Regions from separate parts of the Anoxybacillus sp. EFIL genome, predicted to be linked through region 2. Evidence: a T-box and tRNA genes for the amino acid it is inferred to sense, from the RefSeq annotation. Region 2 holds a T-box; the other holds one or more tRNA genes.

Region 1 (15,990 bases), on a different contig from region 2:
ATCGTATCAGATCGTTATGAAGAAGTGTCAGATGCTATTTTAAATCGACTTGGCCGTGGAACGACGAAGTTGATGGGAAAAGGCGGATATACGGACGAACAAAAAGAAGTGATTTATGCTGTTGTTACTCGTCTGGAAGTGACGAAGCTGAAATCAATTGTATATGAAATTGACCCAAATGCCTTTATTACGATTATGAATACACAAGAAGTGCGTGGAGCGAAATTTAAGTCTGCTATTCATTAATGAAAACAAATGCGTTATACTATGAATCGGAATCATTTTGAATTAAGGTGGTCAAACGATGGACGATATTTTACGGATAGAAGACGTATCGTTTCGATATGATGATGAAGATGTACTGCAACATATTCATTTTCGCGTTCCGAAAGGCGCTTTCGTTGGTTTAGTTGGTCCGAACGGGTCAGGGAAATCAACGTTGTTAAAATGCATTTTGCGGTTGTTAAAACCGCAAACAGGGCGCATTTTTTTATTCGGCACGCCGATTGAGCAGTTTAAAGATTGGCATAAAATTGGCTTTGTCTCCCAAAAGGCAAACAGTTTTAATACCGGGTTTCCTGCGACAGTATATGAAGTCGTAGCGAGCGGTTTAGCTGGAAAGCTCGGTTTATTTCGCCGATTAAAGAAAAGCGACGAAAAAGCAGTATATGAAGCGATTGATGCGGTCGGCATGAGCCCTTTTATTCATCGAAACATTGGCGAACTTTCAGGAGGTCAACAACAACGCGTATTTATTGCACGTGCGATCGTGTCGCAACCTGAATTTTTAATTTTAGATGAGCCAACTGTCGGGGTCGATGTGCATCATGTACAAAGCTTTTACGACATGCTTGAACGATTGAATAAACAACATCATATGACGTTGCTTCTTGTGACGCACGATATCGGAACAATTACGGAAAAAGTCACGCATGTCGCTTGTTTAAACAAACATTTGCATTTTCATGGAAGCGTGCAACAGTTTGCGCAGCTGAAAACAGAAGATTTAGCATCATTTTACGGGCATCATCTTCACCTACTTGCCCATGACCATGCATAGAAAGGGGGGAGATTATGCTAGAGGCGTTATTTCAATATGAATTTTTACAAAATGCGTTTATTGTTGGCATATTCATTGGGCTCATCGCTCCTCTTTTAGGTGTGTTTATTGTCGTACGGAGATTATCGCTTATTGCGGATGCGTTGAGTCATGTCACGCTTGCAGGAATTGCGGCCAGTTTACTTGTACAAAAAACGTTTGTCATGGGAGCGACATTCAACCCGATTTATTTGGGCATGGCGTTTTCGGTTGCTGGTTCGTTATTTATTGAAAAGTTGCGTACCGTATATAAGCATTATCAAGAATTAGCTATTCCGATCATTTTATCAGGAGGCATCGGCTTAAGCGTCATTTTTATTTCACTTGCGGATGGCTTCAATACCGATTTGTTTTCATATTTGTTCGGAAGCGTTAGCGCGGTAAGCCGAACAGATGTATGGACAATTAGCATCATTTTTTTCATCGTGTTTGCTGTTATTTTTCTGCTCTATAAAGAGTGGTTTATTTTATCATTTGACGAAGAATATGCACAAGCATCGGGAGTAAAGGTAAGGGTGCTTCATTTTGTTTTCATCGTGCTCGTTGCTCTCGTCATTGCCGCATCGATGCGAATTGTCGGCATTTTGCTCGTCTCATCACTCATGACGCTTCCTGTTGCCGCGAGCATTCGAATCGCAAAAGGATTTAAACAAGCGTTATGGTTGTCCGTTCTATTTGGTGAGCTTGCTGTCATTGTTGGCTTATTTCTTTCTTATTATTTAAATTTAGCTCCCGGCGGGACGATTGTGTTGTTAGCTGTCTGTATATTAATTGGTGCGATCGTGTGGAGAAAATGGAAGAGAGGATGACGAAGCGTGAACGTTTCTGAAGCGCTACGGTTAATGAAAGAAAAGGGGTTTAAGTATACAGGAAAGCGCGAAGAAATGCTTGAGCTGTTTGCAAAAACAGATAAATATTTAACGGCAAAAGATGTGCTTGATGTCATGAAAGATCGGTATCCGGGACTTAGTTTCGATACAGTTTATCGCAACTTAGCGTTATTTGTTGAGCTCGGCATTTTAGAAATGACTGAGCTGTCTGGAGAGAAGCGCTTTCGGTTTACATGTAATGTGCATCATCACCATCACCATTTTATTTGCATGTCGTGCGGAAAAACGAAAGAACTTGTAACGTGTCCGATGAATGAATTAGTGGAAGATTTGCACGGATATACGATTTCAGGGCATAAGTTTGAAGTGTACGGAACATGCCCGATGTGCCAACAACAAGCTGACGTGTAATGTCAGCTTGTTGTTGTGAGTAATTGTTCTACTTGTTTTTTCGCTTCATACCAATTGTACACGCGAATAACGCCTTTTGGGAGCGGACCGCGATTGTAAGGAGTATCAAATAAAATGACAGGAATAAGGCATTGTTCAGCAATATCGCAAGCATTATCGTATTTATCTTCGAAAAACATGTCGATTTTATATTTCTTTACTGCTTCAATTTTATCGTGTGAACCGATCAGTTCGATATGATGGTAATGAACACCTTGTTGTTGAAACCATTTTTCTGTTATTTCATATAAGTGACGGCCTCGAGCGCTAATATAATATAGCTCATATTCATCTTTCCAACTATTAATGACCTCTAATGCTCCGTTCGCAAGCGGTGCTTCGCTGTAAATGATCGGTTCGTATTGTTCCATCCATTCATTTAATTTTTCTTCCGTTGTATCCAAAAAAGGAACTAAATCGTAATCGGTAATATCATCAAGCGTTAAGTTTTTTTGAAACGACTTGTTTAAATATGGAATAAACGTACTTGGACATGTTACTGTTCCATCAATATCGATACCAAATCGCCGTTTGATCATGTTTGTTCATCCTTCCTATGATGTGCTTTTCTTGCCCATTATATCATTGACATAAAGTAACATCTATAATGACGTATCGCTTATTGCATAATAATAGTGCTCCTCATTTTACGAAAGCGAGGGAATGGTCATGGACAATGAACATCAGCGTCGATCATATGACAACGAACGAATAGATACTGTTGTGAATCGAGTGGATACTGTTCCAAATGTTGAACGAGATTTTATGGAAGAAACAGCAGGTGAAATTGCTGAGCCGATTCGATTTTCTGAAAAAGAAGTCGATCGTGAACAAAACGGTCGTGGCATTGGCTGGCTTGCACTTGCGTTATCGGTTGTTTCTCTTTTCTTAATGCCAGTCATTATGGGGGCAGCCGGTATTATTTTCGGATTCATTGCCCGACGTCGAGGAGCAGAAACGTTAGGGGCTTGGGCGATTGGAATTGGGGCTGTTTCCATTATTTTAAGCTTTTTCGTCCGATTTTGGTAAATAAGAGGGGAATATTCCCCTCTTATTTTTGCTTTCCTTTCAATGCATATTCTTCCGCTAATTTGTCAATTTCTTTTTTCAATTCTTCAACCATTGTTTCTTCAGGCACTTTCCGGACAATCTTTCCGTGGCGGAACAATAATCCTTCGCCGCGTGCCCCTGCAATGCCGATGTCAGCTTCGCGCGCCTCTCCTGGCCCGTTGACCGCACAACCGAGGACCGCTACTTTAATTGGCGCTTTAATTTGGGCGATATATTCTTCAATTTCATTTGCAATACGAATTAAGTCAATTTCAATTCTTCCGCATGTCGGACAAGAAATTAATGTCGCAGCGTTTGCCGCAAGACCGAATGTTTTCAACAATTCACGCGCTACTTTTACTTCTTCGACAGGGTCAGCGCTAAGGGATACACGTACCGTATTGCCAATTCCTTTACTTAAAATGGCACCAAGCCCCGCAGCACTTTTTACTGTTCCGGCAAATAGCGTACCCGATTCCGTAATGCCAAGATGGAGCGGATAGTCGAATGTGCGCGCAGCTTTTTCATATGCTTCAATCGCTAAACGAACATCGGAAGCTTTCAGCGAAACGATAATGTCATAAAAATCAAGGTCTTCTAAAATGCGAATATGATGTAATGCGCTTTCGACCATACCATCCGCAGTTGGATAGCCGTATTTTTCTAAAATGCGTTTTTCAAGTGAACCAGCGTTTACCCCGATGCGAATCGGAACTCCACGTTCTTTTGCTGCTTTCACAACCGCTTCTACTTTTTCTCGCTTTCCGATGTTTCCGGGGTTAATCCGAATTTTATCTGCTCCGTTTTCAATCGCTTTTAAAGCAAGGCGGTAGTCGAAATGAATATCGACAACGAGCGGAATATTGATGCGTTTTTTTATTTCAGCAATCGCATCAGCTGCTCTTTCGTCTGGGCAAGCGACGCGAACGATTTGGCATCCAGCTTCTTCGAGTCGATGTATTTGAGCAACGGTTTCTTCTACATCATGCGTTTTTGTCGTCGTCATACTTTGAATGACGACTTCGTTATTCCCCCCAATTGTAATGTTCCCAACGCGAACGGGGCGGGTTTTTGAACGATGAATGATTTCGCTCACGAGTCAATCGCTCCTTTAACGTATTAATCGAATCATTTTTTATTGTAGCAATGTTTCTTGTTTGTTGACAACGTTTTTGCTATTTCTGCTTATAGTACGGAATGCGGTACGTTTTTCCGATTTGAAGCGAATGGGCGTTAACATGTGGATTCAACGTTTGAAAATCAGCAATGAGCTGATCGATGGATACGGGTAATTTCCCATTCATCTCACGCTCGACGATCGAAAGGAGCGTATCGCCTCGTTGGATCATGACTTCACGATATGGAAGCTCCTTTGTTGGTTTGAATGTTTTTTCTGCACGAATTGTATGAATTGTCCCTTCTGTTATATCATGATAAGCAATCGCACATATCGCAATGCATACAAGAAAGATGAAAACTTTTTTCATGGCATTCCCCCGCTTCATTCTTCTGTTTTATCCATATGGCTTGTCCAAACGATATATGCGTAAAAATTACATTCTCTTTACATTGCTTTACATGTTCTTCACATCACGTTGACATGTTTTTGGTATTCTTTGTCTGTATTTGTCGAAGGGGGGATATATGTTGAGACAGCGATTAAAACATATAAAAAAGCTTGTCCGAGTGCCTGTATTTCAACCATCACCGAAAATAAAGCAATGGTTATTAAAAATTAGTTTACAAAACCGTTTATTTATTTTATTTTTGGGTGTGTTAATTATTTCGTTAAGTGCCGTTGGGATGATTGCTTATCATCAAGCGAAACAAACGACGGTAAAAGCGATCGAAAATCGCCTTGAGCGAGAGGCGACGATGATGTTTGAAGTGTCACGTAATCTTATGTACATTCATGCTGGAAATGAGCAACTGCTTGAAAAAAGTTTACGGTCTGCAGTAAAGCAACAAAAGGCGGAACTGATGCAAGATGGATTAAGCGTAGACATTTTTTTAATTGGAGATAGACAAGTAAAAACGTTTGAGCGAAATGAACAGCTCAATGTACCAACATCCGTCCAACAAACAATTACGAAACAAAAAAATGGTGTGTCGCATTTGGAATGGAACGGGCGTACATATACATTTGCCTATAAAACTATTCAAGAATTGAAAGGAACATATGTCGTTGCTGTGCCGGATGAACAGTTTATGAAGCCGATCCAACAGCTTGCATATTTAACCGTCGTAGCGATTATGATAAGCGTCATTATTTCAACGATCATGATTAAATGGTTAGTAAGTGGATTAACGAAGCCGATTGCCCAACTTCGTCATGCGATGAGCCGATTGTCACGTGGAGATTTAACGGTTGACGAACATATTTATTCGACAACGCCAGAAATTGATTCGCTTGCGCGTAGCTTCCAACGGATGTTGACGAGCATGAAAAATGTCATTCGTGAAATGGACGAAACAACAAAGCAGCTAGCTATCACAGGAGGCGACTTAGAGCATGTGTCTGAACATGCCATTGAATCAAACGATCAGCTCTTGGCAGCGATTTCTACTGTGAAACAAGGGGCAGAAGAAACGGCCAATGCTTCAGACGAAAGCATTCATCGCGTCGATGAGATGAAAAAACGGATGCAACACGTATTAGTAAGTGTGAAAAACATTTCAGCCAGTGCGACTGATATGAACGAATCTTCAAAGGGTGGGGAAAAGCGGCTGACGCATTTAATTGCTGATATTCATTCATTTGCTGAGCAATTTAAAAAAGTAAACGATACGATTCAAAGTGTAAAACATCATTCGACGTCGATTACAAAAGTTGTGGATGTCATTCGACAAATTGCCGAGCAAACGAAGTTATTGGCGCTCAACGCAACAATTGAAGCGGCGCGCGCTGGAGAAGCTGGAAAAGGATTTGCGGTCGTCGCCACAGAAGTGAGAAAGCTGGCGGAACATGCTTCAAAGGCAACGGAAGAAATTACATCGTCCATTTTTGCGATGGAAGAAGTATCAATTCATGCGACAAACCAGTTTGAAGGGATGGTCACACATTTACAACATCAACTCACGTCCGCAAATGAGGCAAAGCGTTCGTTTGACCATTTGTTAAAAGAAATTCAGCGCGTCAATCGCAACGTGGCGCAAATGGAAGGTGAATTGGAGCAGTTTCAGCAATTATTGCCGATGATTGAGACGGTGACGGTGGCATTTGCTTCTGTTGCTCAACAAACGCTAGCAAGCGCAGAAGAAATGATGTCTGTTTCGTACGATCAAACGAAGCAGATGAATGATATGCATCGTGTTGGTGAACGATTAAATGAATTATCGCAATCATTATCCGCACTGACTGCAGCATTTAAACTATAAGAAGCAGGCTAATGGCCTGCTTCTTTCATAGAAGGAAGTTCTTTGATGGAAGCGAACAAAATCGTGACAGAAACGAACCAATCTAAAGCGACAGCATAAGGCACGACAATTTGTAGAGTTTCCATTATTGTAAAAAAGATGGTTGATAATGTAATTGAATAAGCAGAGATACTCCACATATGGCGGTACGTTCCACGCTTATTTAACGTGCCGCGAAAAATAAGCCCGATGAATGCAAGAACGGTAACATAAAGAAATTTGCTTGTGCATGTGAAAAAGTATAACACGAGAAACGATAATGAAATCACAATAGGAAGCAACGATTGAAGCGTGCGGGCAAATTCATATACATCTTCGTTTGTGAAACGTTCCGCTTGCATGAAAGCATACGGATATGACTGAACGTGCCCATTAGCAACAAGTGCAAACTCTTCCTTTAAAAATGCCACCGCGTTTGTGTAACGTTCTGCATCATCTGTTGTGAGTGTACCTGTGCTATCAAATAAAATGGTCACGTTTGGATGCGTAAGTTCAATCGGTTCTTGTATGTTTGATGTCAATACTCCATCGACGACTTCAAATGGAGGAAGCTCTTCTTTTAATAGTTGATGCGTTGAGCCGATCATTTTGTTTATGCTCATTGTAAAGTAAATGGCAATCGGTAACGTTGCAATAAGCGACAAAAAAAACACGTAGCTAATCGCCTTTCCGATTGGATGAAAACGAAAGCGTGCAATATGTACAGGAGAATAAAGACTTTGTAACAACCGTTTCCACATAATCATTCACATCCTTTATGCGTCATCATTTCTCATTCTACTTCTTTTTCTATTTAGTACACAACCTTTTTGTTTCGTGTGTTGCACGTATTGACGCTTTCCGCCTTTTTTGCTAAAATTACCATCGGATATGGCGGACCCTTAGCTCAGCTGGTTAGAGCGGACGGCTCATAACCGTCTGGTCGCAGGTTCGAGTCCTGCAGGGTCCATTTACCTCGCTAAGTAAATTAGCGAGGTTTTTTTGCAAATAATTTGAAACATTCGATGTATTTTGGTACTCTTAAGGTAGGTTCACTTATGAAACTTTTCTGTTTCTTAATCCAGTTAATCGGTTTCATTTGTGAACAATTACATAATGAATGAGGAGGAATGAAACATGGCATTTGAATTACCACAATTGCCTTATGCTTACGACGCGTTAGAACCACATATTGACAAAGAAACGATGAACATTCATCACACAAAACATCATAACGCGTATGTGACAAATTTAAACGCAGCGCTCGAAGGTCATCCAGAATTGCAAAACAAAACAATTGAAGAGTTAATGGCCAATTTAGATGCGGTACCTGAAAATATTCGTACAGCTGTTCGTAACAACGGAGGTGGACATGCGAACCACTCGCTCTTTTGGACTATTCTTTCGCCAAATGGTGGCGGTGAACCAACAGGTGAACTAGCTGAAGCAATCAATCGTACGTTTGGAAGCTTCGAAAAATTTAAAGAAGAATTTTCGAAAGCGGCAGCAACACGTTTCGGTTCTGGTTGGGCTTGGCTTGTCGTCCATAATGGTCAACTTGAAGTGACAAGCACACCAAACCAAGATACACCGTTGATGGAAGGAAAAACACCAATTTTAGGATTAGACGTATGGGAGCATGCGTATTACTTAAAATATCAAAACCGTCGTCCAGATTATATTTCAGCATTTTGGAATGTTGTTAACTGGGACGAAGTGGCCAAGCGTTACGCAGCAGCGAAATAATGAAGAAGGGCTCGACAATTTGTCGAGCTCTTTTTGTATATCGTTGTAAAAGAGTAGGCAAACTACTTGTCAAGAAAGGAAGTTTGCCTATGAATAAATGGAAACGAATGGTGGCGCACGTTCGCACACATCGACAATTGTTTCTTTTGTTAGCAATTGGCGGATTATATTCCCTTAGTATCGCCTTGTCGAATACGTTTGTAAACGTATACGTTTGGAAAAAAGTGAACAGTTTTCAAGCTCTAGGTGTGTATAATTTAGCCATTGTCACATGGCAGCCGCTTGCATTTATCGTAGCCGGTCAAATCGCAAAAAAGATCGATCGTGTCATTGTGTTACGAATGGGTGTGACGTTTTTAGCATTCTTTTTTTTAGTCGTATTATTTAGCGGTGATCGAGCGATGAACCATTTATTTTTACTCGGCGGTTTGCTTGGTATTGGTTACGGCTTTTATTGGCTCGCATTTAACGTATTAACGTTTGAAATCACTGAACCAAATACGCGTGATTTATTTAATGGATTGCTTGGTGCGATGACATCTGTCGCAGGAATGATCGGTCCACCGCTTTCAGGGTGGGTTATTGCTTCAAGCGAGAAGTTCACCGGGTATATGGTCATTTTTTTAGCTTCTTTATGCTTATTTATTGCGGCTGTCATTTGTAGCTTTTTTTTACAGCGACGGCGTTCAGCAGGACAATTTGCACTTCGTTCTGTATATGACGAGCGAAAGAAAAATAAAAATTGGCGAATGATTACAAACGCTCATTTTTTTCAAGGATTTCGTGAAGGAACGTTTGTGTTTATTGTTTCCATTTTTTTATTTATGGCGACAGGAACTGAAAAATCTCTCGGTGTATTTGGATTCGTCAATGCAGTTGTTTCGTTTATGACGTATTCTTTTGCGTCGAAGTGGATGAAGCGACAATGGCGGTTGCGTGCCATTTTATTCGGTGGTGTACTGTTGTATGCTTCCGTCTTTTTAATTATTTTTGATTTATCATATGTAAAGTTAATCATCTATGGCGCATTAATCGCCATCGGATATCCTATTTTACTCGTTCCATATTTGTCGCTTACATTTGACGTTATTGGTCAAAGCAATCATGCGAAAGAATGGCGAATTGAATATATTGTTATGCGTGAACTATTTTTAAACGGGGGACGTGCGACGTCTGTTTTATTGTTTTTATTAGCCATTACGTTGTTTGATGCAAAGGAGGCCATTCCAGCATTAATGTTAATTGTTGGAGCTGGTCATTTCATTATTTATTTTTTTGTGCGACGTATTCGACTTTCGATGTAGAAATTTGCGAGCGTTTCTTTTACAATGAGGAAGGAGCAAGTAAAGGAGGTGCTCGCGCGTTTTGAAACAAATACAACATGCTCACAAAGCGAAGAAAAAGAAAAAACGAATGCAGTTGCCATTTCGGTTAAACGTGCTATTTTTTGTTGTGTTTTTACTTTTTTCTGCGCTTATTTTACGGTTAGGTGTCATTCAAATTGTTTATGGTGAACAATATCGAAAAGAAGTCGAGCGCACAGAAAATGTCACAGTTCATACACCAGCACCGCGCGGAAAAATTTATGACCGTAACTATCAAGTCGTCGTCGATAACGAGCCGCTTCATGCGATTACGTATACACGCACACAAACAACGAAGCCATCGGAAATGATTGAAGTAGCTAAAAAGTTAGCCACATATATTGAAAAGTCGACCGAACGCGTCACAGAGCGAGATATAAAAGATTATTGGATTTTGACAAACGAAGAGAAAGCAAAAGAAAAAATTACTGAAAAAGAATGGAAGTTGTTTCGAGAAAAAAAATTAAAAGATAAAGACATTTATCAATTGCAACTCGAGCGCATTACAGAAGAAGATGTAAAAACGATTAAAGAACGTGAGCTTGAGGTTGTTGCTATTTTTCGGGAAATGAATAGAGGATACGCTTTAACCCCGCAAATGATTAAAAATGAAGGAGTAACGGACGAAGAATATGCTGTTGTTAGTGAGCATTTAGAGGAGCTACCAGGTGTAGATGTGACGACAGATTGGAACCGTCAATATGCACATGGTGATACGTTTCGTACAGTGCTTGGAAATATAACATCGTCAGAAGAAGGGTTGCCGCGCGAAAAGCTTGACTATTACTTAGCGCGCGATTATAACCGAAATGACCGAGTAGGAAAAAGTTATATTGAAGCACAATATGAAGATGTATTGCGTGGGCAAAAGGCGAAAATAAAAAATGTGACTGATAAAGCAGGAAACATTATTGAAACGATTGAAATATCGCAAGGACAACGTGGAAAAGATATCGTTTTAACGATTGATATGGAATTACAAAAACGCGTCGAGCAAATTATTGAGGAAGAATTAATGACAATGAAGCGACGCAGTGGAACAGAATTGCTTGATCGTGCTTTCGTCGTCATGATGGATCCAAATACAGGAGAAATTTTATCGTTAGCTGGGAAACGATATACACGCGATGAAAACGGAAAAGTTGTATTAAAAGATTATGCCCTTGGGACGATTACATCTGCTTATGCGATGGGTTCGGCGGTAAAGGGTGCGACCGTATTGACAGGGTTTCAAACCGGTGTCATTCAACCTGGCACGGTGCTGATTGACGAACCGTTATATATTAAAGGGACGCCGACGAAAAAATCGCATAGCGGTATTCGTCCAGGACCGATGAACGATTTAAAAGCGCTTGAAATGTCGTCAAACGTTTATATGTTTAAAACAGCGATTGCTATTGCCGGTTCTACGTATCGCCCACATCAAGCGCTACCGATAAAAAAAGAAGCGTTTTCCATTATGCGACGCTACTTTAATCAGTTCGGTTTAGGGGTGAAAACAGGCATCGATTTGCCTGGGGAAATTATCGGATGGCCGGGACAAAGTACGCTTCCAGGACACTTGCTCGATTTAGCCATTGGACAGTTTGACGTATATACACCGATTCAAATGGCGCAATACGTCTCAACGATTGCGAATGGTGGATATCGCATTCAACCGCATGTTGTCAAAGAAATTCGTGAACCAATTAGCGAAAAAGATCAAATAGGTAACATCATCTACTCGTTCGAGCCGAAAGTGTTAAACCGAATTGATATGAAAACAGAATATATTGAGCGTGTGCGTGAAGGCTTTTATCGCGTCATGCACGGTTCAAACGGAACGGCTCGTGCCTTTTTCGCAAATGCTCCGTATGATCCAGCAGGAAAAACAGGAACGGCACAGGCGTTTTATGATGGACCGATTAAATCAAGACGAATGACGCCAACATACAATTTAACGTTAGTTGGCTTTGCACCTTACAATAATCCAGAAGTGGCGTTTGCTGTCGTTGTGCCATGGGTATATCAAAATGCGAGAAACCATTATCCGATTAATAACTATATCGGAAGAAAAATTTTAGATGCGTATTTTGAGTTGAAAAAGCAACGTCAATCTGGTCAACCATCTCCTACTGAACCGTTGAATAATGAGGAACAAACAATGGAAAGATAAAAGAAAGCGAATTTACAAAAGCTTAACATTCGTTTAAAACGAATTTAATACCTTTCCATTATTCTATAACTCGTGGCACAAAACAAAAAACAAATTGAAAAAGTAGGGGGAAATCAAAAGATGAAGAAAAACAAATGGTTTGCACTCGCAGGTGTAACAAGCGCTGTACTAGCATTCACAACAGCATGTGGTGGTGGCGCTGAGCAAGGCGGCGAAAATGCGGAAGGTAACGCAGAAAAATTGAGCGGAAACGTAGTTGTTGATGGCTCATCAACAGTGTACCCAATCGTTGAAGCAGCCGCTGAAGCGTATGCGGGTGAACAACCAGATGTGAAAGTATCTGTTGGTTTATCTGGAACAGGTGGCGGATTTGAAAAGTTTACAAAAGGCGAAACGGATTTTTCAAACGCTTCTCGTCCGATTAAAGATGAAGAAAAACAAGCTGCTGAGCAAAACGGTATTGAATTTGAAGAGCTTCAAATTGCGTTCGATGGTCTTTCCGTTTTAGTGAATAAAGATAACGACTGGGTTGATTATTTAACAGTCGATGAGTTAAAGAAAATCTTCACATCAGGTGCAGTAAACGGCGATGACAAAGTGAAATGGTCAGACATTCGTCCAGAATGGCCAAACGAAGAAATTAAATTGTTCTCACCAGGACATGACTCTGGTACGTTTGACTACTTTGATGAAGTTATTTTAGATGGACAACCGTTAAACAAAACAGCTCAATTATCTGAGGATGACAACGTGCTTGTTCAAGGTATTGCAGGGGATAAAAATGCTCTCGGTTACTTTGGATTCGCATACTACGTTGAAAATAAAGATAAATTACGTGCTGTGCCAATTGATAACGGAAACGGTCCTGTTGAACCAACACACGAAACAATTCAAAGCGGTGAATATGCACCACTTTCTCGTCCGTTATTTACGTATGTGAACACAAAGGCGTTAAAAGAAAAAGCGCAAGTGTATGATTTCGCGAAATTCTTGTTAGAAAATGGTGCAGAGTTTGCTGAAGAAGTAGGTTATGTCGCACTTCCACAAGAAAAATATGAGGAGCAATTGAAAAAGATTGAAGGATTAAAATAACGACACGTAAAGATGAGAAGCGACTCCACGATCGCTTCTCATCTTGCCATGAATTTGGAAAGGGGTTTTCATATTATGGCGATGACAGATGGGAATCGTTCATATTCCGTCCGTGATATGATTAAAGAAAATAAGAAAAAACAAAACGGACAACAATTTGTTGAATGGTTGATGCCAAAGTTTCTATTATTGACAGCGATCATTTCCATTTTGACGACAATCGGTATTTTATTTACATTGCTATTTGAAACGTTTATTTTCTTTGAACGAGTGTCGATCGTTGAATTTTTAACGAGCAAAGAATGGCTTCCATGGGATGAAAAAACAGGTTCGTTTGGTGTCGCTCCGCTTGTGACGGGTACTCTTTTAACGACAGCGATTGCCATGGTCGTTGCGATTCCAATCGGTTTAGCTTCAGCGATTTACTTGAGTGAGTATGCGTCTGAAAAAGCAAGGAAAGTATTAAAACCGATATTAGAAGTGTTGGCGGGAATTCCAACGATTGTGTACGGATTTTTCGCATTAACGTTCGTTACACCTCTTTTACAAAAGGTCATTCCGAACTTAGGGATTTTTAACGCATTAAGCCCAGGGATTGTCATGGGTATTATGATTATTCCAATGGTTGCTTCTTTATCTGAAGATGCGATGAGTTCTGTGCCAAACTCCATTCGTGAAGGAGCGCTTGGTCTCGGTTCAACGAAGTTAGAAGTTGCTTTAAAAGTTGTCCTCCCCGCAGCGACATCAGGTATTGCAGCATCGTTTATGCTTGCGATCTCTCGTGCTGTCGGTGAGACGATGATTGTAGCGGTAGCGGGTGGTTCCTCTCCGGTCTTTACATTTGATGTCACGAAATCGATCCAAACGTTAACAGCATACATTGTTCAAGTCACAACAGGAGATGCCGGATACGGTACAACGGTTTATTACAGCATTTATGCAGTCGGTATGACGCTGTTTGTATTTACGTTAGCTATGAACTTACTCGCACAATACATTTCTCGTCGCTTTAGGGAGGAGTATTAATCATGGAGAAGTTAATTGATAAACAACGTGTCGTTCAGCATATGAACGGTCGCCTATTGAGAAATAACGTGTTAAAATTTTTATTTTTCTTAGCGACGTTGTTTGGACTTATTGTTCTCGTCGTCCTTCTATATCGGATATTCACTCAAGCAATTGGCTGGCTAAATATCGACTTTTTAAATAACTTTCCGTCTCGCCGTCCTGAAAACGCGGGGATTAAAGCGGGGTTAGTCGGTTCGTTATGGCTAATGGTGATCGTTGCCCCTGTTTCGCTCATTCTTGGAGTTGGAACAGCGATTTACTTAGAGGAATATGCGAAAAAAAATCGTTTTACAGATTTTATTCAAACGAATATTTCGAACTTAGCAGGTGTTCCATCAATCGTATTCGGCTTACTTGGTTTAACACTTTTCGTTCGTGAACTGAATTTAGGTCGTAGCGTTCTTGCTGCGGGTTTGACGATGAGTTTGCTTGTTCTTCCTGTCATCGTTGTTGCGGCACAAGAAGCAATTCGTGCCGTGCCGAATCAATTGCGCGAAGCATCATATGGTATGGGAGCAACGAAATGGCAAACGATTTATGGCATCGTTCTCCCAGCAGCGATCCCAGGTATTTTAACAGGTAGTATTTTAGCTTTATCCCGTGCGATCGGTGAAACAGCACCGCTTGTCGTTTTAGGTATCCCGACATTTTTAGCGTATTTGCCACGCGGTATTTTTGATACATTTACAGTTATGCCGATGCAAATTTATAACTGGACATCGCGTCCACAAGCTGACTTCCAAAACGTTGCAGCAGCTGGAATCGTTGTCTTGCTCGTTGTGTTAATCTTTATGAACTCGATTGCCATTTTCATTCGCAACAAGTTTCAAAAACGTTATTAATTGCGCGTTGAAAGGGGAACTTATTAATGGAATTAACAGTTGTGAAAGAACGTAAAAATAAACAAGCTGAAGAACGAAGTGAAAAAAATGTTGTGTACCGGACGAAAAACTTAAATTTATGGTACGGCGAACATCATGCGTTAAAAAATATTGATTTAGATATTTACGAAAATGAAGTAACAGCGATTATCGGTCCGTCAGGATGCGGAAAATCAACGTATATTAAAACGTTAAACCGAATGATTGAACTTGTGCCGGGCGTACGTACATCTGGAGAAATTACGTATCGTGGTCGCAACATTTTCGATAAGTCGTATCGTGTAGAAGAATTGCGTACGCAAGTTGGAATGGTATTCCAAAAGCCGAACCCGTTCCCGAAATCGATTTACGATAATGTCGCATACGGTCCGCGCATTCACGGTATTCGTGATAAGAAAATTTTAGATGAAATCGTTGAGAAAAGTTTACGTGGTGCAGCCATTTGGGATGAAGTAAAAGATCGCTTGCATACGAATGCATATGGATTATCAGGCGGTCAACAACAACGTTTATGTATCGCGCGTTGTTTAGCGATTGAGCCAGATGTTATTTTAATGGATGAACCAACATCTGCGCTTGACCCTATTTCAACATTAAAAGTAGAAGAGCTTGTGCAAGAATTAAAGAAAAACTATAGTATTATTATCGTCACACATAACATGCAACAAGCTGCTCGTATTTCTGATAAAACGGCCTTCTTCTTAAACGGTGAAGTGATTGAGTATAGCGACACAGATAAACTATTCTCGAATCCAGACGATAAACGAACAGAAGATTACATTACAGGTCGATTTGGATAAAAAAATCGTGCGGGCGTGCTCGCACGATTTTTTCAAAATAAAAGGGGGAGTCAACATGG
Region 2 (15,990 bases):
AGGAAACGAATCCCCTTTGTCAGCCTCGCTGGACTGCCTTTAAAAAGGGTGCTTTATTCATGTATGCTCACTTGATCGATGTCATCCACTTCTTTTAATTCGACGACGATCATTTCTGCGCTAGATGTCGGAATGTTTTTGCCGACGAAATCGGCGCGAATCGGTAGTTCGCGATGACCGCGGTCAACGAGAACAGCTAGTTGAATTTGCGCTGGGCGACCGAGATCCATGACGGCATCCATCGCTGCGCGCACCGTTCGTCCTGTAAATAACACATCATCGACTAAAATGACTTTTTGATTTGTAACGGAAAACGGGACGTCCGTTCCTTTCACAAGCGGTTCACGATCTTCTGTTTTTACCGTTAAATCGTCACGGTATAACGTAATATCTAACTCACCGACCGGAATGGATGTTCCTTCAATTTGTTCAATGCGTTCGGCTAATCGTTTCGCTAAGTAAATGCCGCGCGTTTTAATGCCGACGAGCACGCAGCCATCAATGCCTTTATTGCGCTCAATAATTTCGTGAGCAATGCGCGTTAACGCGCGTCGAATCGCTTGTTCATCAAGGACAACTGCCTTTTGCATCGTCTCACCTCCATATCAGAAAAGCACAAAGCGCCCGCCTATCGGCGAAGAGTGCACAAGCCCCACCGAGGAGAGCTCGAACCAAGCGGTCGCTTGGTTCTGCGTGGGTAACATCACTGAAGCGTCTCAATGTGTCGCCGCCACAGTGTGGGGCGGAGCAACTCGAGCCGATGGCGCTTGGAGCTAGACAGCTCTGCAAACTGAAAATTTTATACTTTCTTGATCACAAAAAACCCTCTCACCGTTTGGCGAGAGGGTACATGTAGGCATACGTCACCTACTAAATCCGACACCTTCTCAGCCTCACGGGACTGAATTTAAAGGTCTTGTTCACTTGAACTCATTTTACGTTTCTTTTTTTGTTTTGTCAACGATTATTTCGCAACATATCGAGCAATCGTTCAAATTCATGAGGAAGCGGGGCTTCAAACTGCAAATATTCGCCTGTCCGCGGGTGATGGAATCCTAATACGCCCGCATGAAGCGCTTGTCCGTCAATCGGCAACGTTTTGCGCGGACCGTATTTCGGATCTCCGGCAAGCGGGTAGCCGATATATTTCATATGAACGCGAATTTGATGCGTTCGCCCTGTTTCGAGCTGACATTCGACGTACGTATAATGTTCAAACCGTTCAAGGACGCGAAAATGCGTCACCGCTTCTTTCCCGTTTTCAACAACCGCCATGCTTTGTCGGTCGCGCGAGTCGCGTCCAATGGGCGCATCGATCGTTCCGTAATCGTGAGGGATGACGCCATGAACGATCGCATGATATTTCCGCGTCACTGTTTTATTAACAAGCTGATTGACGAGCGATTCGTGGGCGAGATCGTTTTTAGCAACCATTAATAAGCCGGACGTATCTTTATCGATGCGATGAACGATGCCCGGACGCAATACGCCGTTAATTCCTGAAAGATCTTGACAATAAGCAAGTAACGCATTGACGAGCGTTCCGCGCATATGACCTGGCGCTGGATGAACGACCATGCCACGCGGCTTGTTGACGACTAATACATCAGCATCTTCGTAATAAATGTCGAGCGGAATCGACTCAGGCTCGACATCTAACGGCTCAGGGTTTGGAATGGAAATGACGACTTCATCATCGACGTGGCATTTGTAGTTCGGCTTTACCGCTTTCCCGTTGACGAGCACGTGTCCTTCTTTTAGCCATTGTTGCACTTGAGAACGCGACCATTGTTCATTTAAGCCAGCGATAATTTTATCAATGCGTTCCCCATCATGTTGTTCTTCAATCGTTAGTTGAATTTGCTCCATCGCTCATTCCCTTTCGTTTTTTTTTCTTCCAACCATGTTTGGATAAACAAAAGCGTCACACCAACCGTTAATGCGGCATCGGCGACGTTAAAAATCGGAAAGCTGTAATCGAAAATATACGTATGTACAAAATCGACGACTTCTTTTCGAAACACGCGATCAATAAAGTTGCCGATCGCCCCGCCAAGCATGAGCCCTAGAGAGATCCCAAATAACCGCTCTGTCGGCTTCAAGCGCTGAATATATACGATAATCCCAATGACGACAACAATCGTAATGAGATAAAATAACCAAAATTGCCCTTGCAACATGCCCCATGCCGCTCCGCGATTGCGATGAGACGTAATGTACAACACGTTTTCGATGACACGAATGCTTTCACCTAATTCCATATAGCGAACGACGAGCCATTTCGTCCATTGATCGATGATAATGACGACAAAAGCAAGCAAATAATATAACATCATACCCCTCCAAAGCGAAATTCTTTTTCATTTTATCATAAACAATCCCCCCTTAAAAGAGAGGGGGGATGTCGGTTATTGCTTGACAATTGCCGCACAACGTGGACATAGCTCTGGGTGGTTGGCATCTTCGCCGACCGTTGGTGTCACAACCCAGCAACGCGCACACGTTTTTCCTTCTGCTTGTTTGACGACGATCGCTGTTTTTGTAAATGTTTGCGCCTCGCTTGGTGCGTCCGCAAACGTTCCACCGATCGAAAATGCTGAAACGATTAATAGTTGTTTCATATCTTCTTCAATCGAATCGATGAGCGCTTTCGTTTCGTCTGTCGGATATAAAATGACGTGCGCAGTGAGCGACTTACCGATTAGTTTTTCATTGCGCGCCACTTCTAACGCTTTTAACACTTCGTCGCGCAACTCCATAAATGCATCCCATTTTTTAACGATGCGATCTTCATCATCCATACGCACCGCTTCTGGCATATCGACAAGTTGCACACTTTCTTCTTTTACGTACGGAATGTATGACCATACTTCATCTGCTGTATGCGGTAAAATTGGCGCAACAAGTTTCGTTAACGCAACAAGCGTTTCGTACAACACCGTTTGAATGGAGCGACGCTCATGGCTATTTGCCGCTTCAATGTACAATACGTCTTTCGAGAAGTCGAAGTAAAACGCGCTTAAATCAACGGTACAGAAGTTGTTCACTTCATGGTAAATGGTCGCAAACTCATACGTTTCATACGCTTGTTTTACTTTTTCAATTAAACGATTCAGTTTAATGAGCATATAGCGATCGACTTCGCGCAATTCATTGATCGCCACGCGTTCTGCCGGATTGAAATCGAATAAGTTACCGAGCATAAAGCGGAACGTATTGCGAATTTTTCGATACACTTCAGCGACTTGTTTTAAAATGTTATCAGAAATGCGCACGTCTGCTTGATAATCGACAGAAGCAACCCAAAGGCGCAAAATGTCCGCACCGAGCTGTTCCATCACTTTTGCCGGCACGACGACGTTGCCGAGCGATTTGCTCATTTTCCGTCCTTCGCCATCTAATACGAATCCGTGGCTTAAAACGCCTTTATACGGCGCTTTTCCCGTCACGGCAACCGCTGTAGAAAGCGACGAGTTAAACCAACCGCGATATTGGTCGGAACCTTCTAAGTAAAGGTCGGCTGGACGTTGTAAATCCGCGCGTTCTTCCAACACCGCTTGATGAGAAGAACCGGAGTCAAACCATACGTCCATAATGTCCGTTTCTTTCGTAAAGCGTCCGTTCGGGCTACCTGGATGCGTAAACCCTTCTGGAAGTAAATCTTTTGCTTCACGTTCAAACCAAACGTTAGAACCGTATTGGCGGAATAAGTTCGATACATGTTCAATCGTTTCGTCTGTAATAATTGGCTCGCCATTTTCCGCATAAAAGACAGGGATCGGCACACCCCATGCGCGTTGGCGGGAAATGCACCAGTCACCGCGATCGCGAATCATGTTGTGAATGCGAATTTCACCCCATGCTGGCACCCATTTCGTTTCTTCAACCGCTTGCAACAGTTGCTCGCGAATTTTATCGATGGATGCAAACCATTGCGCAGTCGCTCGGAAAATCGTTGGTTGCTTCGTCCGCCAATCGTGCGGATATGAGTGAGTAATAAACGATAGTTTTAACAGGGCGCCGACTTCTTGTAGTTTTTCCGTAATCGCTTTGTTCGCATCATCGTAAAACATGCCGGCAAACCCTGGCGCTTCTTCTGTCATATAGCCGCGCTCGTCAACTGGACAAAGCACACCTAAGCCGTATTTTTGGCCGACAATAAAGTCGTCTTCCCCGTGTCCTGGGGCCGTATGGACGCAACCTGTTCCAGCGTCCGTTGTGACGTGTTCACCACAAATAACGAGCGAATCGCGGTCGTAAAACGGATGTTTCGCCACGACGTACTCAAGCTCGCTTCCTTTGACTGTTTTTAATACCGTCACATGTTCCCAACCAATTTCTTTTTGCACCGATGAAAGCAACTCGAATGCGACAACATATTTACGACCGTCTGCTTCAACGACGCTATATTGTAGCTCTGGATGAACAGCAATGCCTAAGTTCGCAGGAATCGTCCATGGCGTCGTCGTCCAAATGACGATATGTTCATCACCATTTAGCACACCTTTTCCGTCTTTGACAGGAAAAGCAACGTAAATAGACGGCGACCGTTTATCTTTATACTCAATTTCTGCTTCCGCAAGCGCTGATTCGCTTGATGGAGACCAATATACCGGTTTTAACCCTTTGTAAATTAACCCTTTTTTCGCCATTTCGCCAAACACTTTAATTTGTTGTGCCTCGTATTCTGGCGTTAACGTAATGTAAGGATTGTCCCAGTCGCCGCGCACGCCAAGTCGTTTAAATTGCTCGCGCTGACGGTCAATTTGCTCATATGCATATTGCTCACATAATTTCCGAAATTCAGCAACGCTCATTTCTTTTCGATTGACGCCTTTATTTTTCGTAAGCGCCGTTTCGATTGGCAGCCCGTGCGTATCCCACCCCGGCACGTACGGTGCACAATAGCCGCTCATCGATTTATAGCGAACGATGAAATCTTTTAAAATTTTATTGAGCGCATGACCCATATGAATGTCACCGTTTGCATACGGCGGTCCGTCATGTAGCACAAACAACGGACGATCTTTCGTGCGCTCTTGCACTTTACGGTAAATGTCCATCTCTTCCCATTTTGCTTGTATTTGCGGTTCGCGTTGCGGAAGATTGCCACGCATCGGGAAATCAGTCTTTGGCATCAGTAACGTATCTTTGTAATCCATGATGTGAAAACCTCCTTTTATGTAAATAAAAAAACCTTCTCATGCCCAAAAGGGACGAGAAGGTCTCGCGGTACCACCCTTATTGACTATGTTTCCATAGTCCACTCGACATTCGTAACGGGAATGACGCGCCGCGTCCTACTACTCATTCGGCACGGAACTCCGGGGTGATTTTCATTCCTTCGCTTATGCCGAGCTTCCACCGCCCTCGACTCGCTGAAATAAGCTGTTGAAAGAACTACTGTCCCCTTCATCGTTTTTCTTATATAACTGTAATCGATATTATAGGCAATAACAACGCCGCTCGTCAAGACTCTGCTATTTCTTGTATTTCTTCATCATCGAGCTTATAATCTAATAAATGATCCCAGTCACCGTTGTTTAGCATATCAAGCTGTGCTTCAATTAACATTTTAAAACGATTGCGGAACACTTTCGCTTGACGCTTTAATTCTTCCACTTCCATCGCAATTTTTCGCGTTTTTGCAAGCGCTTCGCTAATGATGCGATCCGCGTTTTTCTCCGCTTCTTTAATGATGAGCTTCGCTTCTTTTTGGGCGTTTCGCTTCACTTCTTCCGCCGTTTCTTGCGCGATTAAAATCGATTTATTTAACGTTTCTTCAATATTTGTAAAATAGTTGAGCCTTTCTGTCAGCTCTCGCACTTTTTCTTCAAGCTGTTTTTTTTCACGCAAAATCATTTCGTAGTCTTTAATGACTTGATCTAAAAACTCGTTTACTTCATCTTCATCATATCCGCGAAAGCCTCGGCTAAATTCTTTATTATGAATATCTAACGGCGTTAACGGCATGTGGCCCACCTCCATCTTATGTACGTATGTGTCATTCGACATGTTTTGCGAAAATCCTGCTTTTATTTTGCTTTTTCGACAACGATGCGCCATTTTTCTTTTTTTGTTTGACCAGCAATCGCTTGTAGTCGGCAACGACCGTACCCGCGCAGCGACAATAAATCGCCTTCTCGGCATTCCATATGGGCTTGGTCAACCGTTTTCCAATTGACTTTCGCGAAGCTTTGTTCAATAAGCGCTTGTGCTTTTTGGCGCGATATGCGGAAACATTGCGCTAAAATGGCGTCCAGCCGCAAAGACGAAACGGTCAACGTCTCTTCCTCCCATTCTTCTTTCACATCAAGAAGTTCAGAGAGCAGTTGTTCTTCTAACGATACTTTTGCTTTTCCGATCGAAGTGACGTTCATTTTTACAAACGGTGCAATTTCTTTGGCGATGACAAACTGAATGACACCTTCAACGATGACGATATCCCCAAACTTTTCACGCTTTACACCGAGCGACAACAGAGCACCGAGCACATCGCGATGCCCGAGCGTCACAAACTTTTTCGGGTAGCGAACGGAAAACAACGATAATTGAAAATCATCTTCATTCGGTTGCAAGTACGGCGGGTATAGTAGTGCACGCTTTCGCTCTACAGACGATGAACCGCCAAAAAAAGCAACGTGCACTTCATCGTGATTGCCGACAATCGAGCGGACAATTTGTTGTTCACGCGGAGTTAAAAAATCTGTGAGTTTCGGAGCATATTGTTCCGTCACGAGCCGCTTCCATTCGCAAACGAGATCAATAAAATGATGCTCTTCCTTTCGAAAATGTTGATAAATGTCCATTACAACCCTCGACTGACCATATCTACTAATCCATAAACTCCTGCCGTCGCAAAGCGTAAAACGAGCAAGGCGACGATCGGAGAAATGTCGATCATGCCAATCGGCGGAATAAAGCGGCGAAACGGCTCTAAATACGGCTCGCAAATATTGGCGAAAAATTGTCCCACTTTCGTTTCGCGCGCATTCGGAAACCAAGACATTAAAATGTAAATAATAATCGCATACGAATATACTTCAATGACTGTTGCTAAAAAGTTTGCAATTGTATACAAATTTACCACCTCTTTATCGTCGGTTCATCGTCAGAAACAACGGAAATCGAGCCGCTTACATCGACATTATCTGGCGTGCATAAAAAAATCGTAGATCCGACTTGTTGAATGTCTCCGCCAATCGCATATACCGTTCCGCTTAAAAAGTCAACGATGCGCCGCGCTTGGTCACGATCGACACGATGAACGTTGACAACAACGGCACGCCGATTTTTTAAATGGTCGGCAATTTCTTGTACTTCGGCATAAGCGCGCGGTTCAAATAAAACGAGCTTGGACGATTTTTGCACGCTTTGTAAACTGACGACGTTTTGCTTTTGTTCTACTTTCGGTTGCTGGGCGACTTCTTCTTGTTCATATTCATCTTCTTCCCATTTTTCTTCATCTAAATCAAAAAAGTCGCGAATTTTTTTCACAAATCCCATTTTACTCCACCTCCTCCTCACCAACAAGACATGTACCGAGTCGAAGAAACGTTGCTCCTTCTTCTACCGCAATGACATAATCGTTCGACATCCCCATTGACAATTGTGTACAAGGGGCGTGCGGTAGTTGTTTTTCTTGCACGCGTTCTTTTAGCTCACGTAGCGTCCGAAAACAACGGCGAATCGTCGCTTCATCATCCGTATACGGCGCCATCGTCATCAACCCGACAACTTGAATACGTGAAAAAGCAGATAATGTTTCAATAAACGGCAATACGTCTTCTGGCGCTAATCCGTGTTTTGACTGTTCGCCTGAAACATTCACTTGCACGAAACATTTGATCGTCCGATTCGCTCGCTTGTCGATTTCTTCCGCTAACGACAGACGGTCAAGCGAATGAATGTAATCGACGTCATCAATGATTTGTTTCACTTTTCTCGATTGCAATGTGCCGATGAAATGCCACGTTGCTTCTTTTCCGATCGCTTCGTATTTGTGTAAAAAACCGTCGGCACGGCTTTCCCCTAAATGAACGATGCCCGCTTCGATCGCCTCTTTTGCCCGTGCGATGCTTACGTATTTTGTTACTGCCACAATTTGAACGTCTGATGCGTTTCGTCCTGTTTTTTCACACGCTTCCGCAATATGTTGTTGAATCGTTTGTAAACGTTGTTTAACCGTCATATGATCACCTCCAGCCAATAAGCGCCATCATTCTTCCTGTTTTTCCGCCGTCGCGACGGTGAGAGAAAAATAATGACTGCTCACAGCTTGTGCAATACGATGAAACCGCGATATGCTCGCTCGGAACACCTGCTTGTTGCAGGAGTTGTTTATTCATTTCTTTTAAATCGAGCGCATATTGTCCCTTACTTGTTTCATTATAAAGAGATTGAGGCGAGTTGACTAGCGCCTTTTGAACGAATTCAATGACGCGATCATCGACGACGTAACAACAACGGCCGATCGACGGACCGATGACAACGTAAATATCGCGCGCATCTACCCCTTCTTCGTTCCATCGCTTCACCATTTCTCCTGCGATGTTGTGAACGGTTCCTTTCCAGCCGGCGTGTGCTGCCCCAATTAGCTTTTTACTTGGCGCAAAAAAGTAAAGCGGAACACAATCCGCAAAACAAAGCGCCAACATGATGTCTCGCTCGCTCGTATACAGCCCGTCTGTATGCGGCAAAGCGGTGTCGTACGTGCGCACGCCTTTTCCCGCATGCTCTTTTGTCACTTTTTCTATATGCACGCCATGCACTTGGTCGGCACATACCCAGCGATCGAGCGAAACGTTCAGTTCGTCCGCTACTTTTTGTCGATTGTGATACACGACGGTTGGATCATCTTGCACGTGCATGCCGACGTTTAACGTCGCAAACGGTCCGGTGCTCACTCCCCCTCGTTTTGTTGTAAAGGCGACGACGACATGTTCCCATTGATCAAATAAAAGCAACGATTCGCTCGCTTGGCGAAATATATCGTTCATGATTCGACATCCTTTGTACAATTTTATCACTTTTTTTCCTATTTTATCACAGCTTGCCGAAAACGTGAATTATTCATCGCTATCTAATCGAACGAGAATGACGTCAGCGCCCACTTTCACAATATCGCGCCACGGAATGACCATTTCATCCGCCCGCCCAAATAAACCGAGCACTTTTCCCGTCCCGATAATAATGATGGCTTCAATTTGACCGGTCGTTAAGTTAATATCGATGTCTCCGATATTTCCAAGCCGCTTGCCGTTTGCGACATTGACGACATCTTTTTGTTGTAATTCAGAAATTTTCACCATGTTTCTCCGCTCCTTTTTCATTTTATGTACTTATATGTATGCATGAGCGAGTTGTTGTAGTCACGGACATAAAAAGCCCCCACCGTTTTTGGTGGAGGCGTCGTTTACCATTGAATGTTTTTATTCATTTGTTTAATGGCGGCTTTTTCTAAACGGGATACTTGCGCTTGGGAAATGCCGATTTCTTCAGCCACTTCCATTTGCGTTTTTCCTTGAAAAAATCGTTTGCGAATAATCATTTTTTCGCGCTCGTTTAAACGGCGAAGCCCTTCTTTCAACGCAATTTCTTCAATCCAATTTGTATCGCGATTTTTCTCGTCGCTCAACTGATCCATCACATAAATCGGATCGCCGCCGTCGTTGTAGATCGGTTCAAAAAGCGAAACAGGATCTTGAATCGCATCTAACGCAAATACAACATCTTCATGAGGCACGTCTAGTATTTTCGCAATTTCTTCTGCCGTCGGTTCTTTTGCTGTTTCGCTCATGATTTTTTCGCGCACTTGAAGCGCTTTATACGCAATGTCGCGCAGCGAGCGGGACACACGAATCGGATTATTGTCACGTAAATATCGGCGTATTTCACCGATAATCATCGGCACGGCATACGTGGAAAATTTCACGTTTTGGCTTAAATCAAAGTTATCAATTGATTTCATAAGTCCGATACAGCCTACTTGAAACAAATCGTCGACATATTCACCACGATTGTTAAATCGCTGAATGACGCTTAATACGAGCCGCAAATTCCCATTAATTAATTTTTCGCGTGCCGATATGTCACCGGCTTGCATTTGCCGGAATAATTCACGCATTTCTTCATTTTTCAGCACGGGAAGTTTCGATGTATCAACGCCGCAAATTTCAACTTTGTTTCTTGCCATGTCTTTCCCTCCTTGCAGGAGATGCTGTCAGCTTTCAGTATCTCCTTCGAAGGGAAAAATATGCATTACATCATTTTGTTAAACTCTTTTCGCAATCGTTTAATAATTCGCTTTTCTAAACGGGAAATGTATGACTGGGAAATGCCTAATAAGTCCGCGACATCTTTTTGCGTTTTTTCTTCTCCTCCAGTTAAACCGAAGCGAAGTTCCATAATTTGTTTTTCTCTGTCACTTAATTGATCGAGTGCGCGAAATAACAAGTTACGATCAATATTTGCTTCTAAATCTTTCGTAATGACGTCATCTTCTGTCCCTAACACGTCCGACAACAACAATTCGTTGCCGTCCCAGTCAATGTTTAACGGTTCGTCAAATGACACTTCGGAGCGCACTTTATTGTTGCGCCGTAAATACATTAAAATTTCATTTTCAATACAGCGCGACGCATATGTAGCGAGTTTAATTTTTTTCTCCGGATTAAACGTATTGACCGCTTTAATTAATCCGATCGTACCGATGCTAATTAAATCTTCAATGTTAATGCCGGTATTTTCAAACTTTCGTGCAATGTAAACGACGAGACGAAGGTTTCGTTCAATAAGTAGCGAGCGCGCGGTTTCATCTCCAGAAGGAAGTTTTTGAAGCAACATTTCTTCCTCCTCTTTTGTAAGCGGTGGCGGCAACGCTTCACTTCCACCGATGTAATAAATTTCGTCCGCTTTCAGCCCTAATTTTTTTAATAGTTTGTACCATACATATGTGAGACGTAATTTGAATAACTTCATAAAAAACCTCCTTCTATTTCAGCACGATCGGCCGTATAATCATAATAATTACGAAGCTTGCGACATCACGATATGCGGATGAACGATGCAGTTGTACTCACCGTCCGCTGACAGCGATGACGGAGAAAAGCCAATGAGCGCTTTTTTGACGGATGTCCATTGTTTTCCGTCCGACCATTGCACTTCGTCTGGCTTGATGGCTACGAGTAGCTGTTGCTCGACGCCAACGGCACGATACGGGACGAAACGTATTCGGCTCACCCATTCGCTCGGGATGTCATCTGTGTACGTCCGTTGTTGAATCATTTGTAAAACAGCTTGAGGGAAGATGTGTGCGAACGGTTGCAGTTCAACGATCATGACCGGCGTATTTGTTAACGGGTCTCGCAATTGATTTCCGCTATCGACTAATCCTTTTAACGATACCGTTTGTCCAACACATGTCACACGCACATGAATGACATGTTCAAACCGCAACTTTTTTTCCCGAATCGTTCCCATTTGCACTTTTGATAGTAGCCATAAAATTGGAAACATGATGATAACAAACAACCAACTAATAGAAGTCGAATGTGTGAGCCATCCGGATGAATAAGGCGTCATTTCACTTTCTAGCAAAAAGTGAAAGGCGACCATCCCTCCGCCAAGCATAAACGTTGCAAAGTAAAAAGCGAGCACATTTTCGATAAAAAAACGAAAGCGATGGAAACCGAAACAAATCCAAACGATGACAAAAGAGATGACGAGTTTCGTTACGAAATGAGATGTCATATAAGCAAAAGGAGTGAATACGAGCAAGACGAGCAGCGAACCGAACAACGCAGAAAGCATAAGTCGCCATAAGCGCACGCGACGCTTCAGCATGATCGCTGCAAGCCATAGCAACATCGCATCGAAACAAAAATTTAATAACCATACGACATCGGCATAAATCAGCGGCATCCCCTCCTTATCTTGAAACATCTTGAAACTAGTATATAGCACTTCCAATAGAAAAGTGTGTCAAACGATGACGTCATTTCTTTAGAGATTTTGTCAAATGATGAATAAAAAAAACGCCCACGAGTCGTGAGCGTTTTTTTAACGGCGACGATTGCGGTTGCGCAAAAAGGCCGGGATGTCGAGCGGATCTTCTACTTGTTGACCGCGCGTTGGCGGATAGTCGACGACTGGCTCTTCTTTTTTCTCGCGCTTGACGCCAACCGTTGGTTTGACAACGGCTTGTCGCGTTGCTTTTGCTTGGTTAACTTCTTCGTTAAATCCTGTCGCAATGACAGTAACGATAATTTCGTCTTTTAAGTTTTCGTTAATGACAGAACCGAAAATCATATTGACATCTTGGTCGGCAGCGGATGCGACGATGTCGGCTGCTTCTTGCACTTCGTACAAGCTTAAATTCGTGCCGCCCGTAATGTTCATTAACACCCCTTGCGCACCGTCGATCGACGTTTCTAATAGCGGGCTTGAAATCGCCTTTTTCGCAGCTTCTGCCGCGCGATTTTCCCCTGTTGCGACACCGATTCCCATCAGAGCGGAACCTTTATTTGACATAATTGTTTTCACATCAGCGAAGTCTAAGTTAATTAATCCCGGCACAGCAATTAAGTCGGAGATGCCTTGTACGCCTTGACGAAGCACGTTGTCTGCTTCACGGAACGCTTCTAACATCGGCGTATTTTTATCAACAATTTCTAATAAACGATCGTTCGGAATGACGATGAGCGTATCGACCGCTTCTTTCATCGCTGCTATACCGCTTGCCGCCTGCATCGCACGTTTTCTTCCTTCGAACGTAAACGGCCGCGTAACGACGCCGACTGTGAGCGCACCTAAATCGCGCGCAATTTGAGCGATGACTGGAGCCGCCCCTGTTCCTGTTCCTCCGCCCATGCCGGCTGTAACGAATACCATATCGGCCCCTTTAAGCGCTTCTTCAATTTGTTCTTTACTTTCTTCCGCCGCTTTTTTTCCTACTTCTGGATTTGCCCCCGCACCTAATCCGCGCGTCAATTTCGCTCCAATTTGCAGTTTAATTGGCGCTTTGGATAAGTTTAACGCTTGGGCATCTGTATTGACCGCAATAAATTCAACACCTTGTACTCCATGTTCAATCATGCGGTTGACAGCGTTGTTTCCGCCGCCGCCGACACCGATTACTTTAATTGTCGCTAACTGATCAACAGTCGTGTCAAACTCCAACATGACATAATCCTCCTAGCCATTCAAATTGTCATTCAAAAAAGTATCCGAAAAATTTCTTTACTTTCTGTCCTAAATGTTCTTCTTTTTGTTTCGGTTTCGCTGGCGCTTTATGCACCTTTTTTTCCGCTTGGAAATCGTTTGCCGCTCCGGAAGAAAGAACAGGGACGTCTCTTCCTTGCAACTTCGCATTTTTATAAGAGAATTGAATTAAACCGACACCGTTTGTATATTGCGGATCGCGCACGCCAATATAATCTGGCATCGCCACGCGAACGGTATGGTTAAATATCGCTTCCGCAAGTTCTAATACGCCCGGCATATTTGCTGTGCCACCAGTCAGCACATATCCGCCAGGCAAGTCGCGAAATCCGCGTCTCCGAATTTCTGCTTGTACCATTTGTAAAATTTCTTCTACCCGTGCCTCAATCATATCGGCAATTTCTAATTGAGTAAATTGTTGATGTTGATCGGTGCCGATAATCGGAACGCTGAATACTTCTTCATCAGAAGCGAGATCGTAAAACGCATGTCCATGTTTTAGTTTAATGCGTTCTGCATCTTCTGTCGACGTGCGCATGCCGATCGATAAGTCTTTTGTAATATGTTCGCCACCGATCGGAAGCACGGTCGTCGCCTGTAAAAATCCTTGTTCAAATACGGCAACTGTCGTCGAACCGCCACCGATATCAACGAGCGCAACACCTAAATTTTTCTCATCTTTCGATAACGCAATCGACGCTGCCGCCAGCGGTTGAAGACATACGTCAAGCACTTGTAATCCCGCTCGTTCTACACAACGAAGCACGTTATGTAAAGCCGTTTTTGATGCGGTAATCATCGTGCCTTCCATTTCTAAGCGAACGCCTAGCATGCCGCGCGGATCGTTAATTCCGTCAAGCCCATCGACGATAAACTGTTTCGGAATGACATCGATAATTTCGCGCTCTGGGGGAATGGAAACGACTTGTGCCGCTTCAATGACGCGCGTCACATCTTCATTTGTAATTTCTTTATTTTCGCTTGATACAGCAACAATCCCGTTGCACGGCTGAAGTTGAATATGATTGCCGTTCACTCCGACAATCGCGCCTTTAATCGTTACGCCGACCATCCGTTCTGCTTGTTCAACCGCTCGTTTAATTGATTGTACTGTTTCATCTATATCAATAATAGAGCCTTTTTTCAGCCCTTGCGATTTCACATTGCCGACACCGATAATGTTTAACTGATCATTGATCATTTCGCCAATGATCACTTTTACACTAGATGTACCGATGTCAAGACTAACATAAAAATCGTTGCTGTTCATTCTGGTGGCACCTCCTTTACAAAATGAACGTTGCTATGTATATCAACACTATATTCCACATTCGAACAGCATTCCCTTTTTTATAAGCGATTTTTTTGGCGGTTTTCTAACCATTTCGTCAGCAAAATTCGGCGGATGACAGCGATGTTTTGAAACAGGCGCACACCGAACGCAAATACAGCTGCTAAATACAAGTCTACACCAAGATGAACACCGAGAAAAGCTAAACTTGTTGCTAAAATAATATTAAAAAAAAATCCAGATACAAATACGTGCTCATCGTAAATATTTTGTAAATGGGCACGAATACCGCCAATGAGCGTATCGAACGCCGCCAGCACAGCGATAGATAAGTAGCTCGAATATTCGCTCGGAATGCGCCAATCCGTCAACAATCCGAGCAGTATGCCGAGCAGTAAACCGAGCAATGGAAGCCACATCCTTTTCACCTCCTAGCCTCTTCGACCGCTTCCATTTGTTTCACACGCACCGCACCATCGTATGGAGAGATGACGACCCGTTGTTGTGGCTCTGAAACGGTAAGGAGCAAATTTTCAAGCGCAAAGTCATCGGCAATGGTTGATGCTTTTAGTCGGTTGTACATTTTTTCAGCATCAGGGGTAATCACTTTTATTTCAATTGGAAAGGAACGAAGCGGATACGAATCAACTTTCGTCACACCGTTAATGTCGCGAATGACCGTTGTGTTAACAAGGCGTTGATCGGCAATCGATATATGTTCAGCTCCGTACATATTTAATTCGTTAATTAGCCGGCGCAGTAAATCTGCGGATATCGTATCGCTAACCGGACCGACGTATGATTCGTCATACATTTGCTCAATATAAAGCACGACCCCTTCACCGACAACTTCTGTCAGTCCCGCTTCTTTTTTCAACTCCTCTACCGTTTGGCGCAAAATAGCCCCTTTATTTTCTGAACGTTGCTGTTCGTATTTTTCTAACGTCTCTTCATATTTTCGAATTTCATTTAACAGCTGTTTATGTAACTCTTGTTCTTTTTGTAAATCTCGTCGTATTTCCCATATGTCACGTGTATCGCGCACATCAGGCTCTTGGCTCGTCTGAAATTGGACCGCTAACATAAAGCCGATAATAAGCGAAACAAACGTAAAATGCCATATCGTTTTTCGCGTCAACGGCGCCCCTCCTTTTATTTTTGCATCATCGGTTCCATCGTCACTTCTGACTTTTCTACAATATCCACAACAATATGATCGCTCGTCAATTGATCTTTGACGCCACCGGCAATCGTTAACGCTGGAATGAGCACGTTCGGATCGCCGATCGCTTGAATGACAAACGGAGCGGGATGCTGTGTCCCATCAATTTCAATGACCGGACCGTTACAAACGATGTACGAACGATGCGATAGTCGCTGCCCGTTAATCGCCACCGCCGATGCCCCTGCAATCCATAGCTCGTTTACAACTTGAAATACGTGTTGCTCATGAACAATATAGTTTGTCGCATTCGCTT

Evidence for each region. The T-box of region 2 lies ahead of ileS (isoleucine--tRNA ligase). A T-box ahead of a tRNA ligase gene usually reads a tRNA of that ligase, here a tRNA-Ile.
Region 1: it encodes a tRNA-Ile, which carries the amino acid that the T-box ahead of ileS (isoleucine--tRNA ligase) is inferred to sense. The anticodon was not compared.

Annotation. Positions count from the first base shown of each region.
Region 1 is NZ_SDLH01000002.1:464,886-480,875, forward strand. Features, by position in the region: gene ES017_RS05435 (YitT family protein) at 1-246, shown strand, start outside; gene ES017_RS05440 (metal ABC transporter ATP-binding protein) at 305-1,060, shown strand; gene ES017_RS05445 (metal ABC transporter permease) at 1,075-1,908, shown strand; gene ES017_RS05450 (Fur family transcriptional regulator) at 1,915-2,340, shown strand; gene ES017_RS05455 (haloacid dehalogenase) at 2,343-2,918, opposite strand; gene ES017_RS05460 (MFS transporter) at 3,049-3,408, shown strand; gene ispG (flavodoxin-dependent (E)-4-hydroxy-3-methylbut-2-enyl-diphosphate synthase) at 3,431-4,525, opposite strand; gene ES017_RS05470 (type IV pilus assembly protein FimV) at 4,605-4,916, opposite strand; gene ES017_RS05475 (methyl-accepting chemotaxis protein) at 5,074-6,807, shown strand; gene ES017_RS05480 (DUF1189 domain-containing protein) at 6,816-7,592, opposite strand; tRNA gene ES017_RS05485 (tRNA-Ile) at 7,722-7,795, shown strand; gene sodA (superoxide dismutase SodA) at 7,963-8,571, shown strand; gene ES017_RS05495 (MFS transporter) at 8,661-9,875, shown strand; gene ES017_RS05500 (peptidoglycan D,D-transpeptidase FtsI family protein) at 9,937-12,090, shown strand; gene ES017_RS05505 (PstS family phosphate ABC transporter substrate-binding protein) at 12,211-13,182, shown strand; gene pstC (phosphate ABC transporter permease subunit PstC) at 13,258-14,208, shown strand; gene pstA (phosphate ABC transporter permease PstA) at 14,211-15,092, shown strand; gene pstB (phosphate ABC transporter ATP-binding protein PstB) at 15,119-15,931, shown strand; gene phoU (phosphate signaling complex protein PhoU) at 15,987-15,990, shown strand, end outside.
Region 2 is NZ_SDLH01000001.1:166,402-182,391, forward strand. Features, by position in the region: gene pyrR (bifunctional pyr operon transcriptional regulator/uracil phosphoribosyltransferase PyrR) at 54-590, opposite strand; gene ES017_RS00815 (RluA family pseudouridine synthase) at 958-1,869, opposite strand; gene lspA (signal peptidase II) at 1,851-2,333, opposite strand; gene ileS (isoleucine--tRNA ligase) at 2,409-5,162, opposite strand; T-box leader at 5,210-5,425, opposite strand; gene ES017_RS00830 (DivIVA domain-containing protein) at 5,470-5,973, opposite strand; gene ES017_RS00835 (YlmH family RNA-binding protein) at 6,036-6,809, opposite strand; gene ES017_RS00840 (YggT family protein) at 6,809-7,081, opposite strand; gene ES017_RS00845 (cell division protein SepF) at 7,084-7,506, opposite strand; gene ES017_RS00850 (YggS family pyridoxal phosphate-dependent enzyme) at 7,508-8,191, opposite strand; gene pgeF (peptidoglycan editing factor PgeF) at 8,196-8,999, opposite strand; gene ES017_RS00860 (YlmC/YmxH family sporulation protein) at 9,069-9,311, opposite strand; gene sigG (RNA polymerase sporulation sigma factor SigG) at 9,416-10,195, opposite strand; gene sigE (RNA polymerase sporulation sigma factor SigE) at 10,261-10,980, opposite strand; gene spoIIGA (sigma-E processing peptidase SpoIIGA) at 11,029-11,922, opposite strand; gene ftsZ (cell division protein FtsZ) at 12,061-13,182, opposite strand; gene ftsA (cell division protein FtsA) at 13,211-14,491, opposite strand; gene ES017_RS00890 (small basic family protein) at 14,572-14,931, opposite strand; gene ES017_RS00895 (DUF881 domain-containing protein) at 14,937-15,596, opposite strand; gene ES017_RS00900 (DUF881 domain-containing protein) at 15,665-15,990, opposite strand, start outside.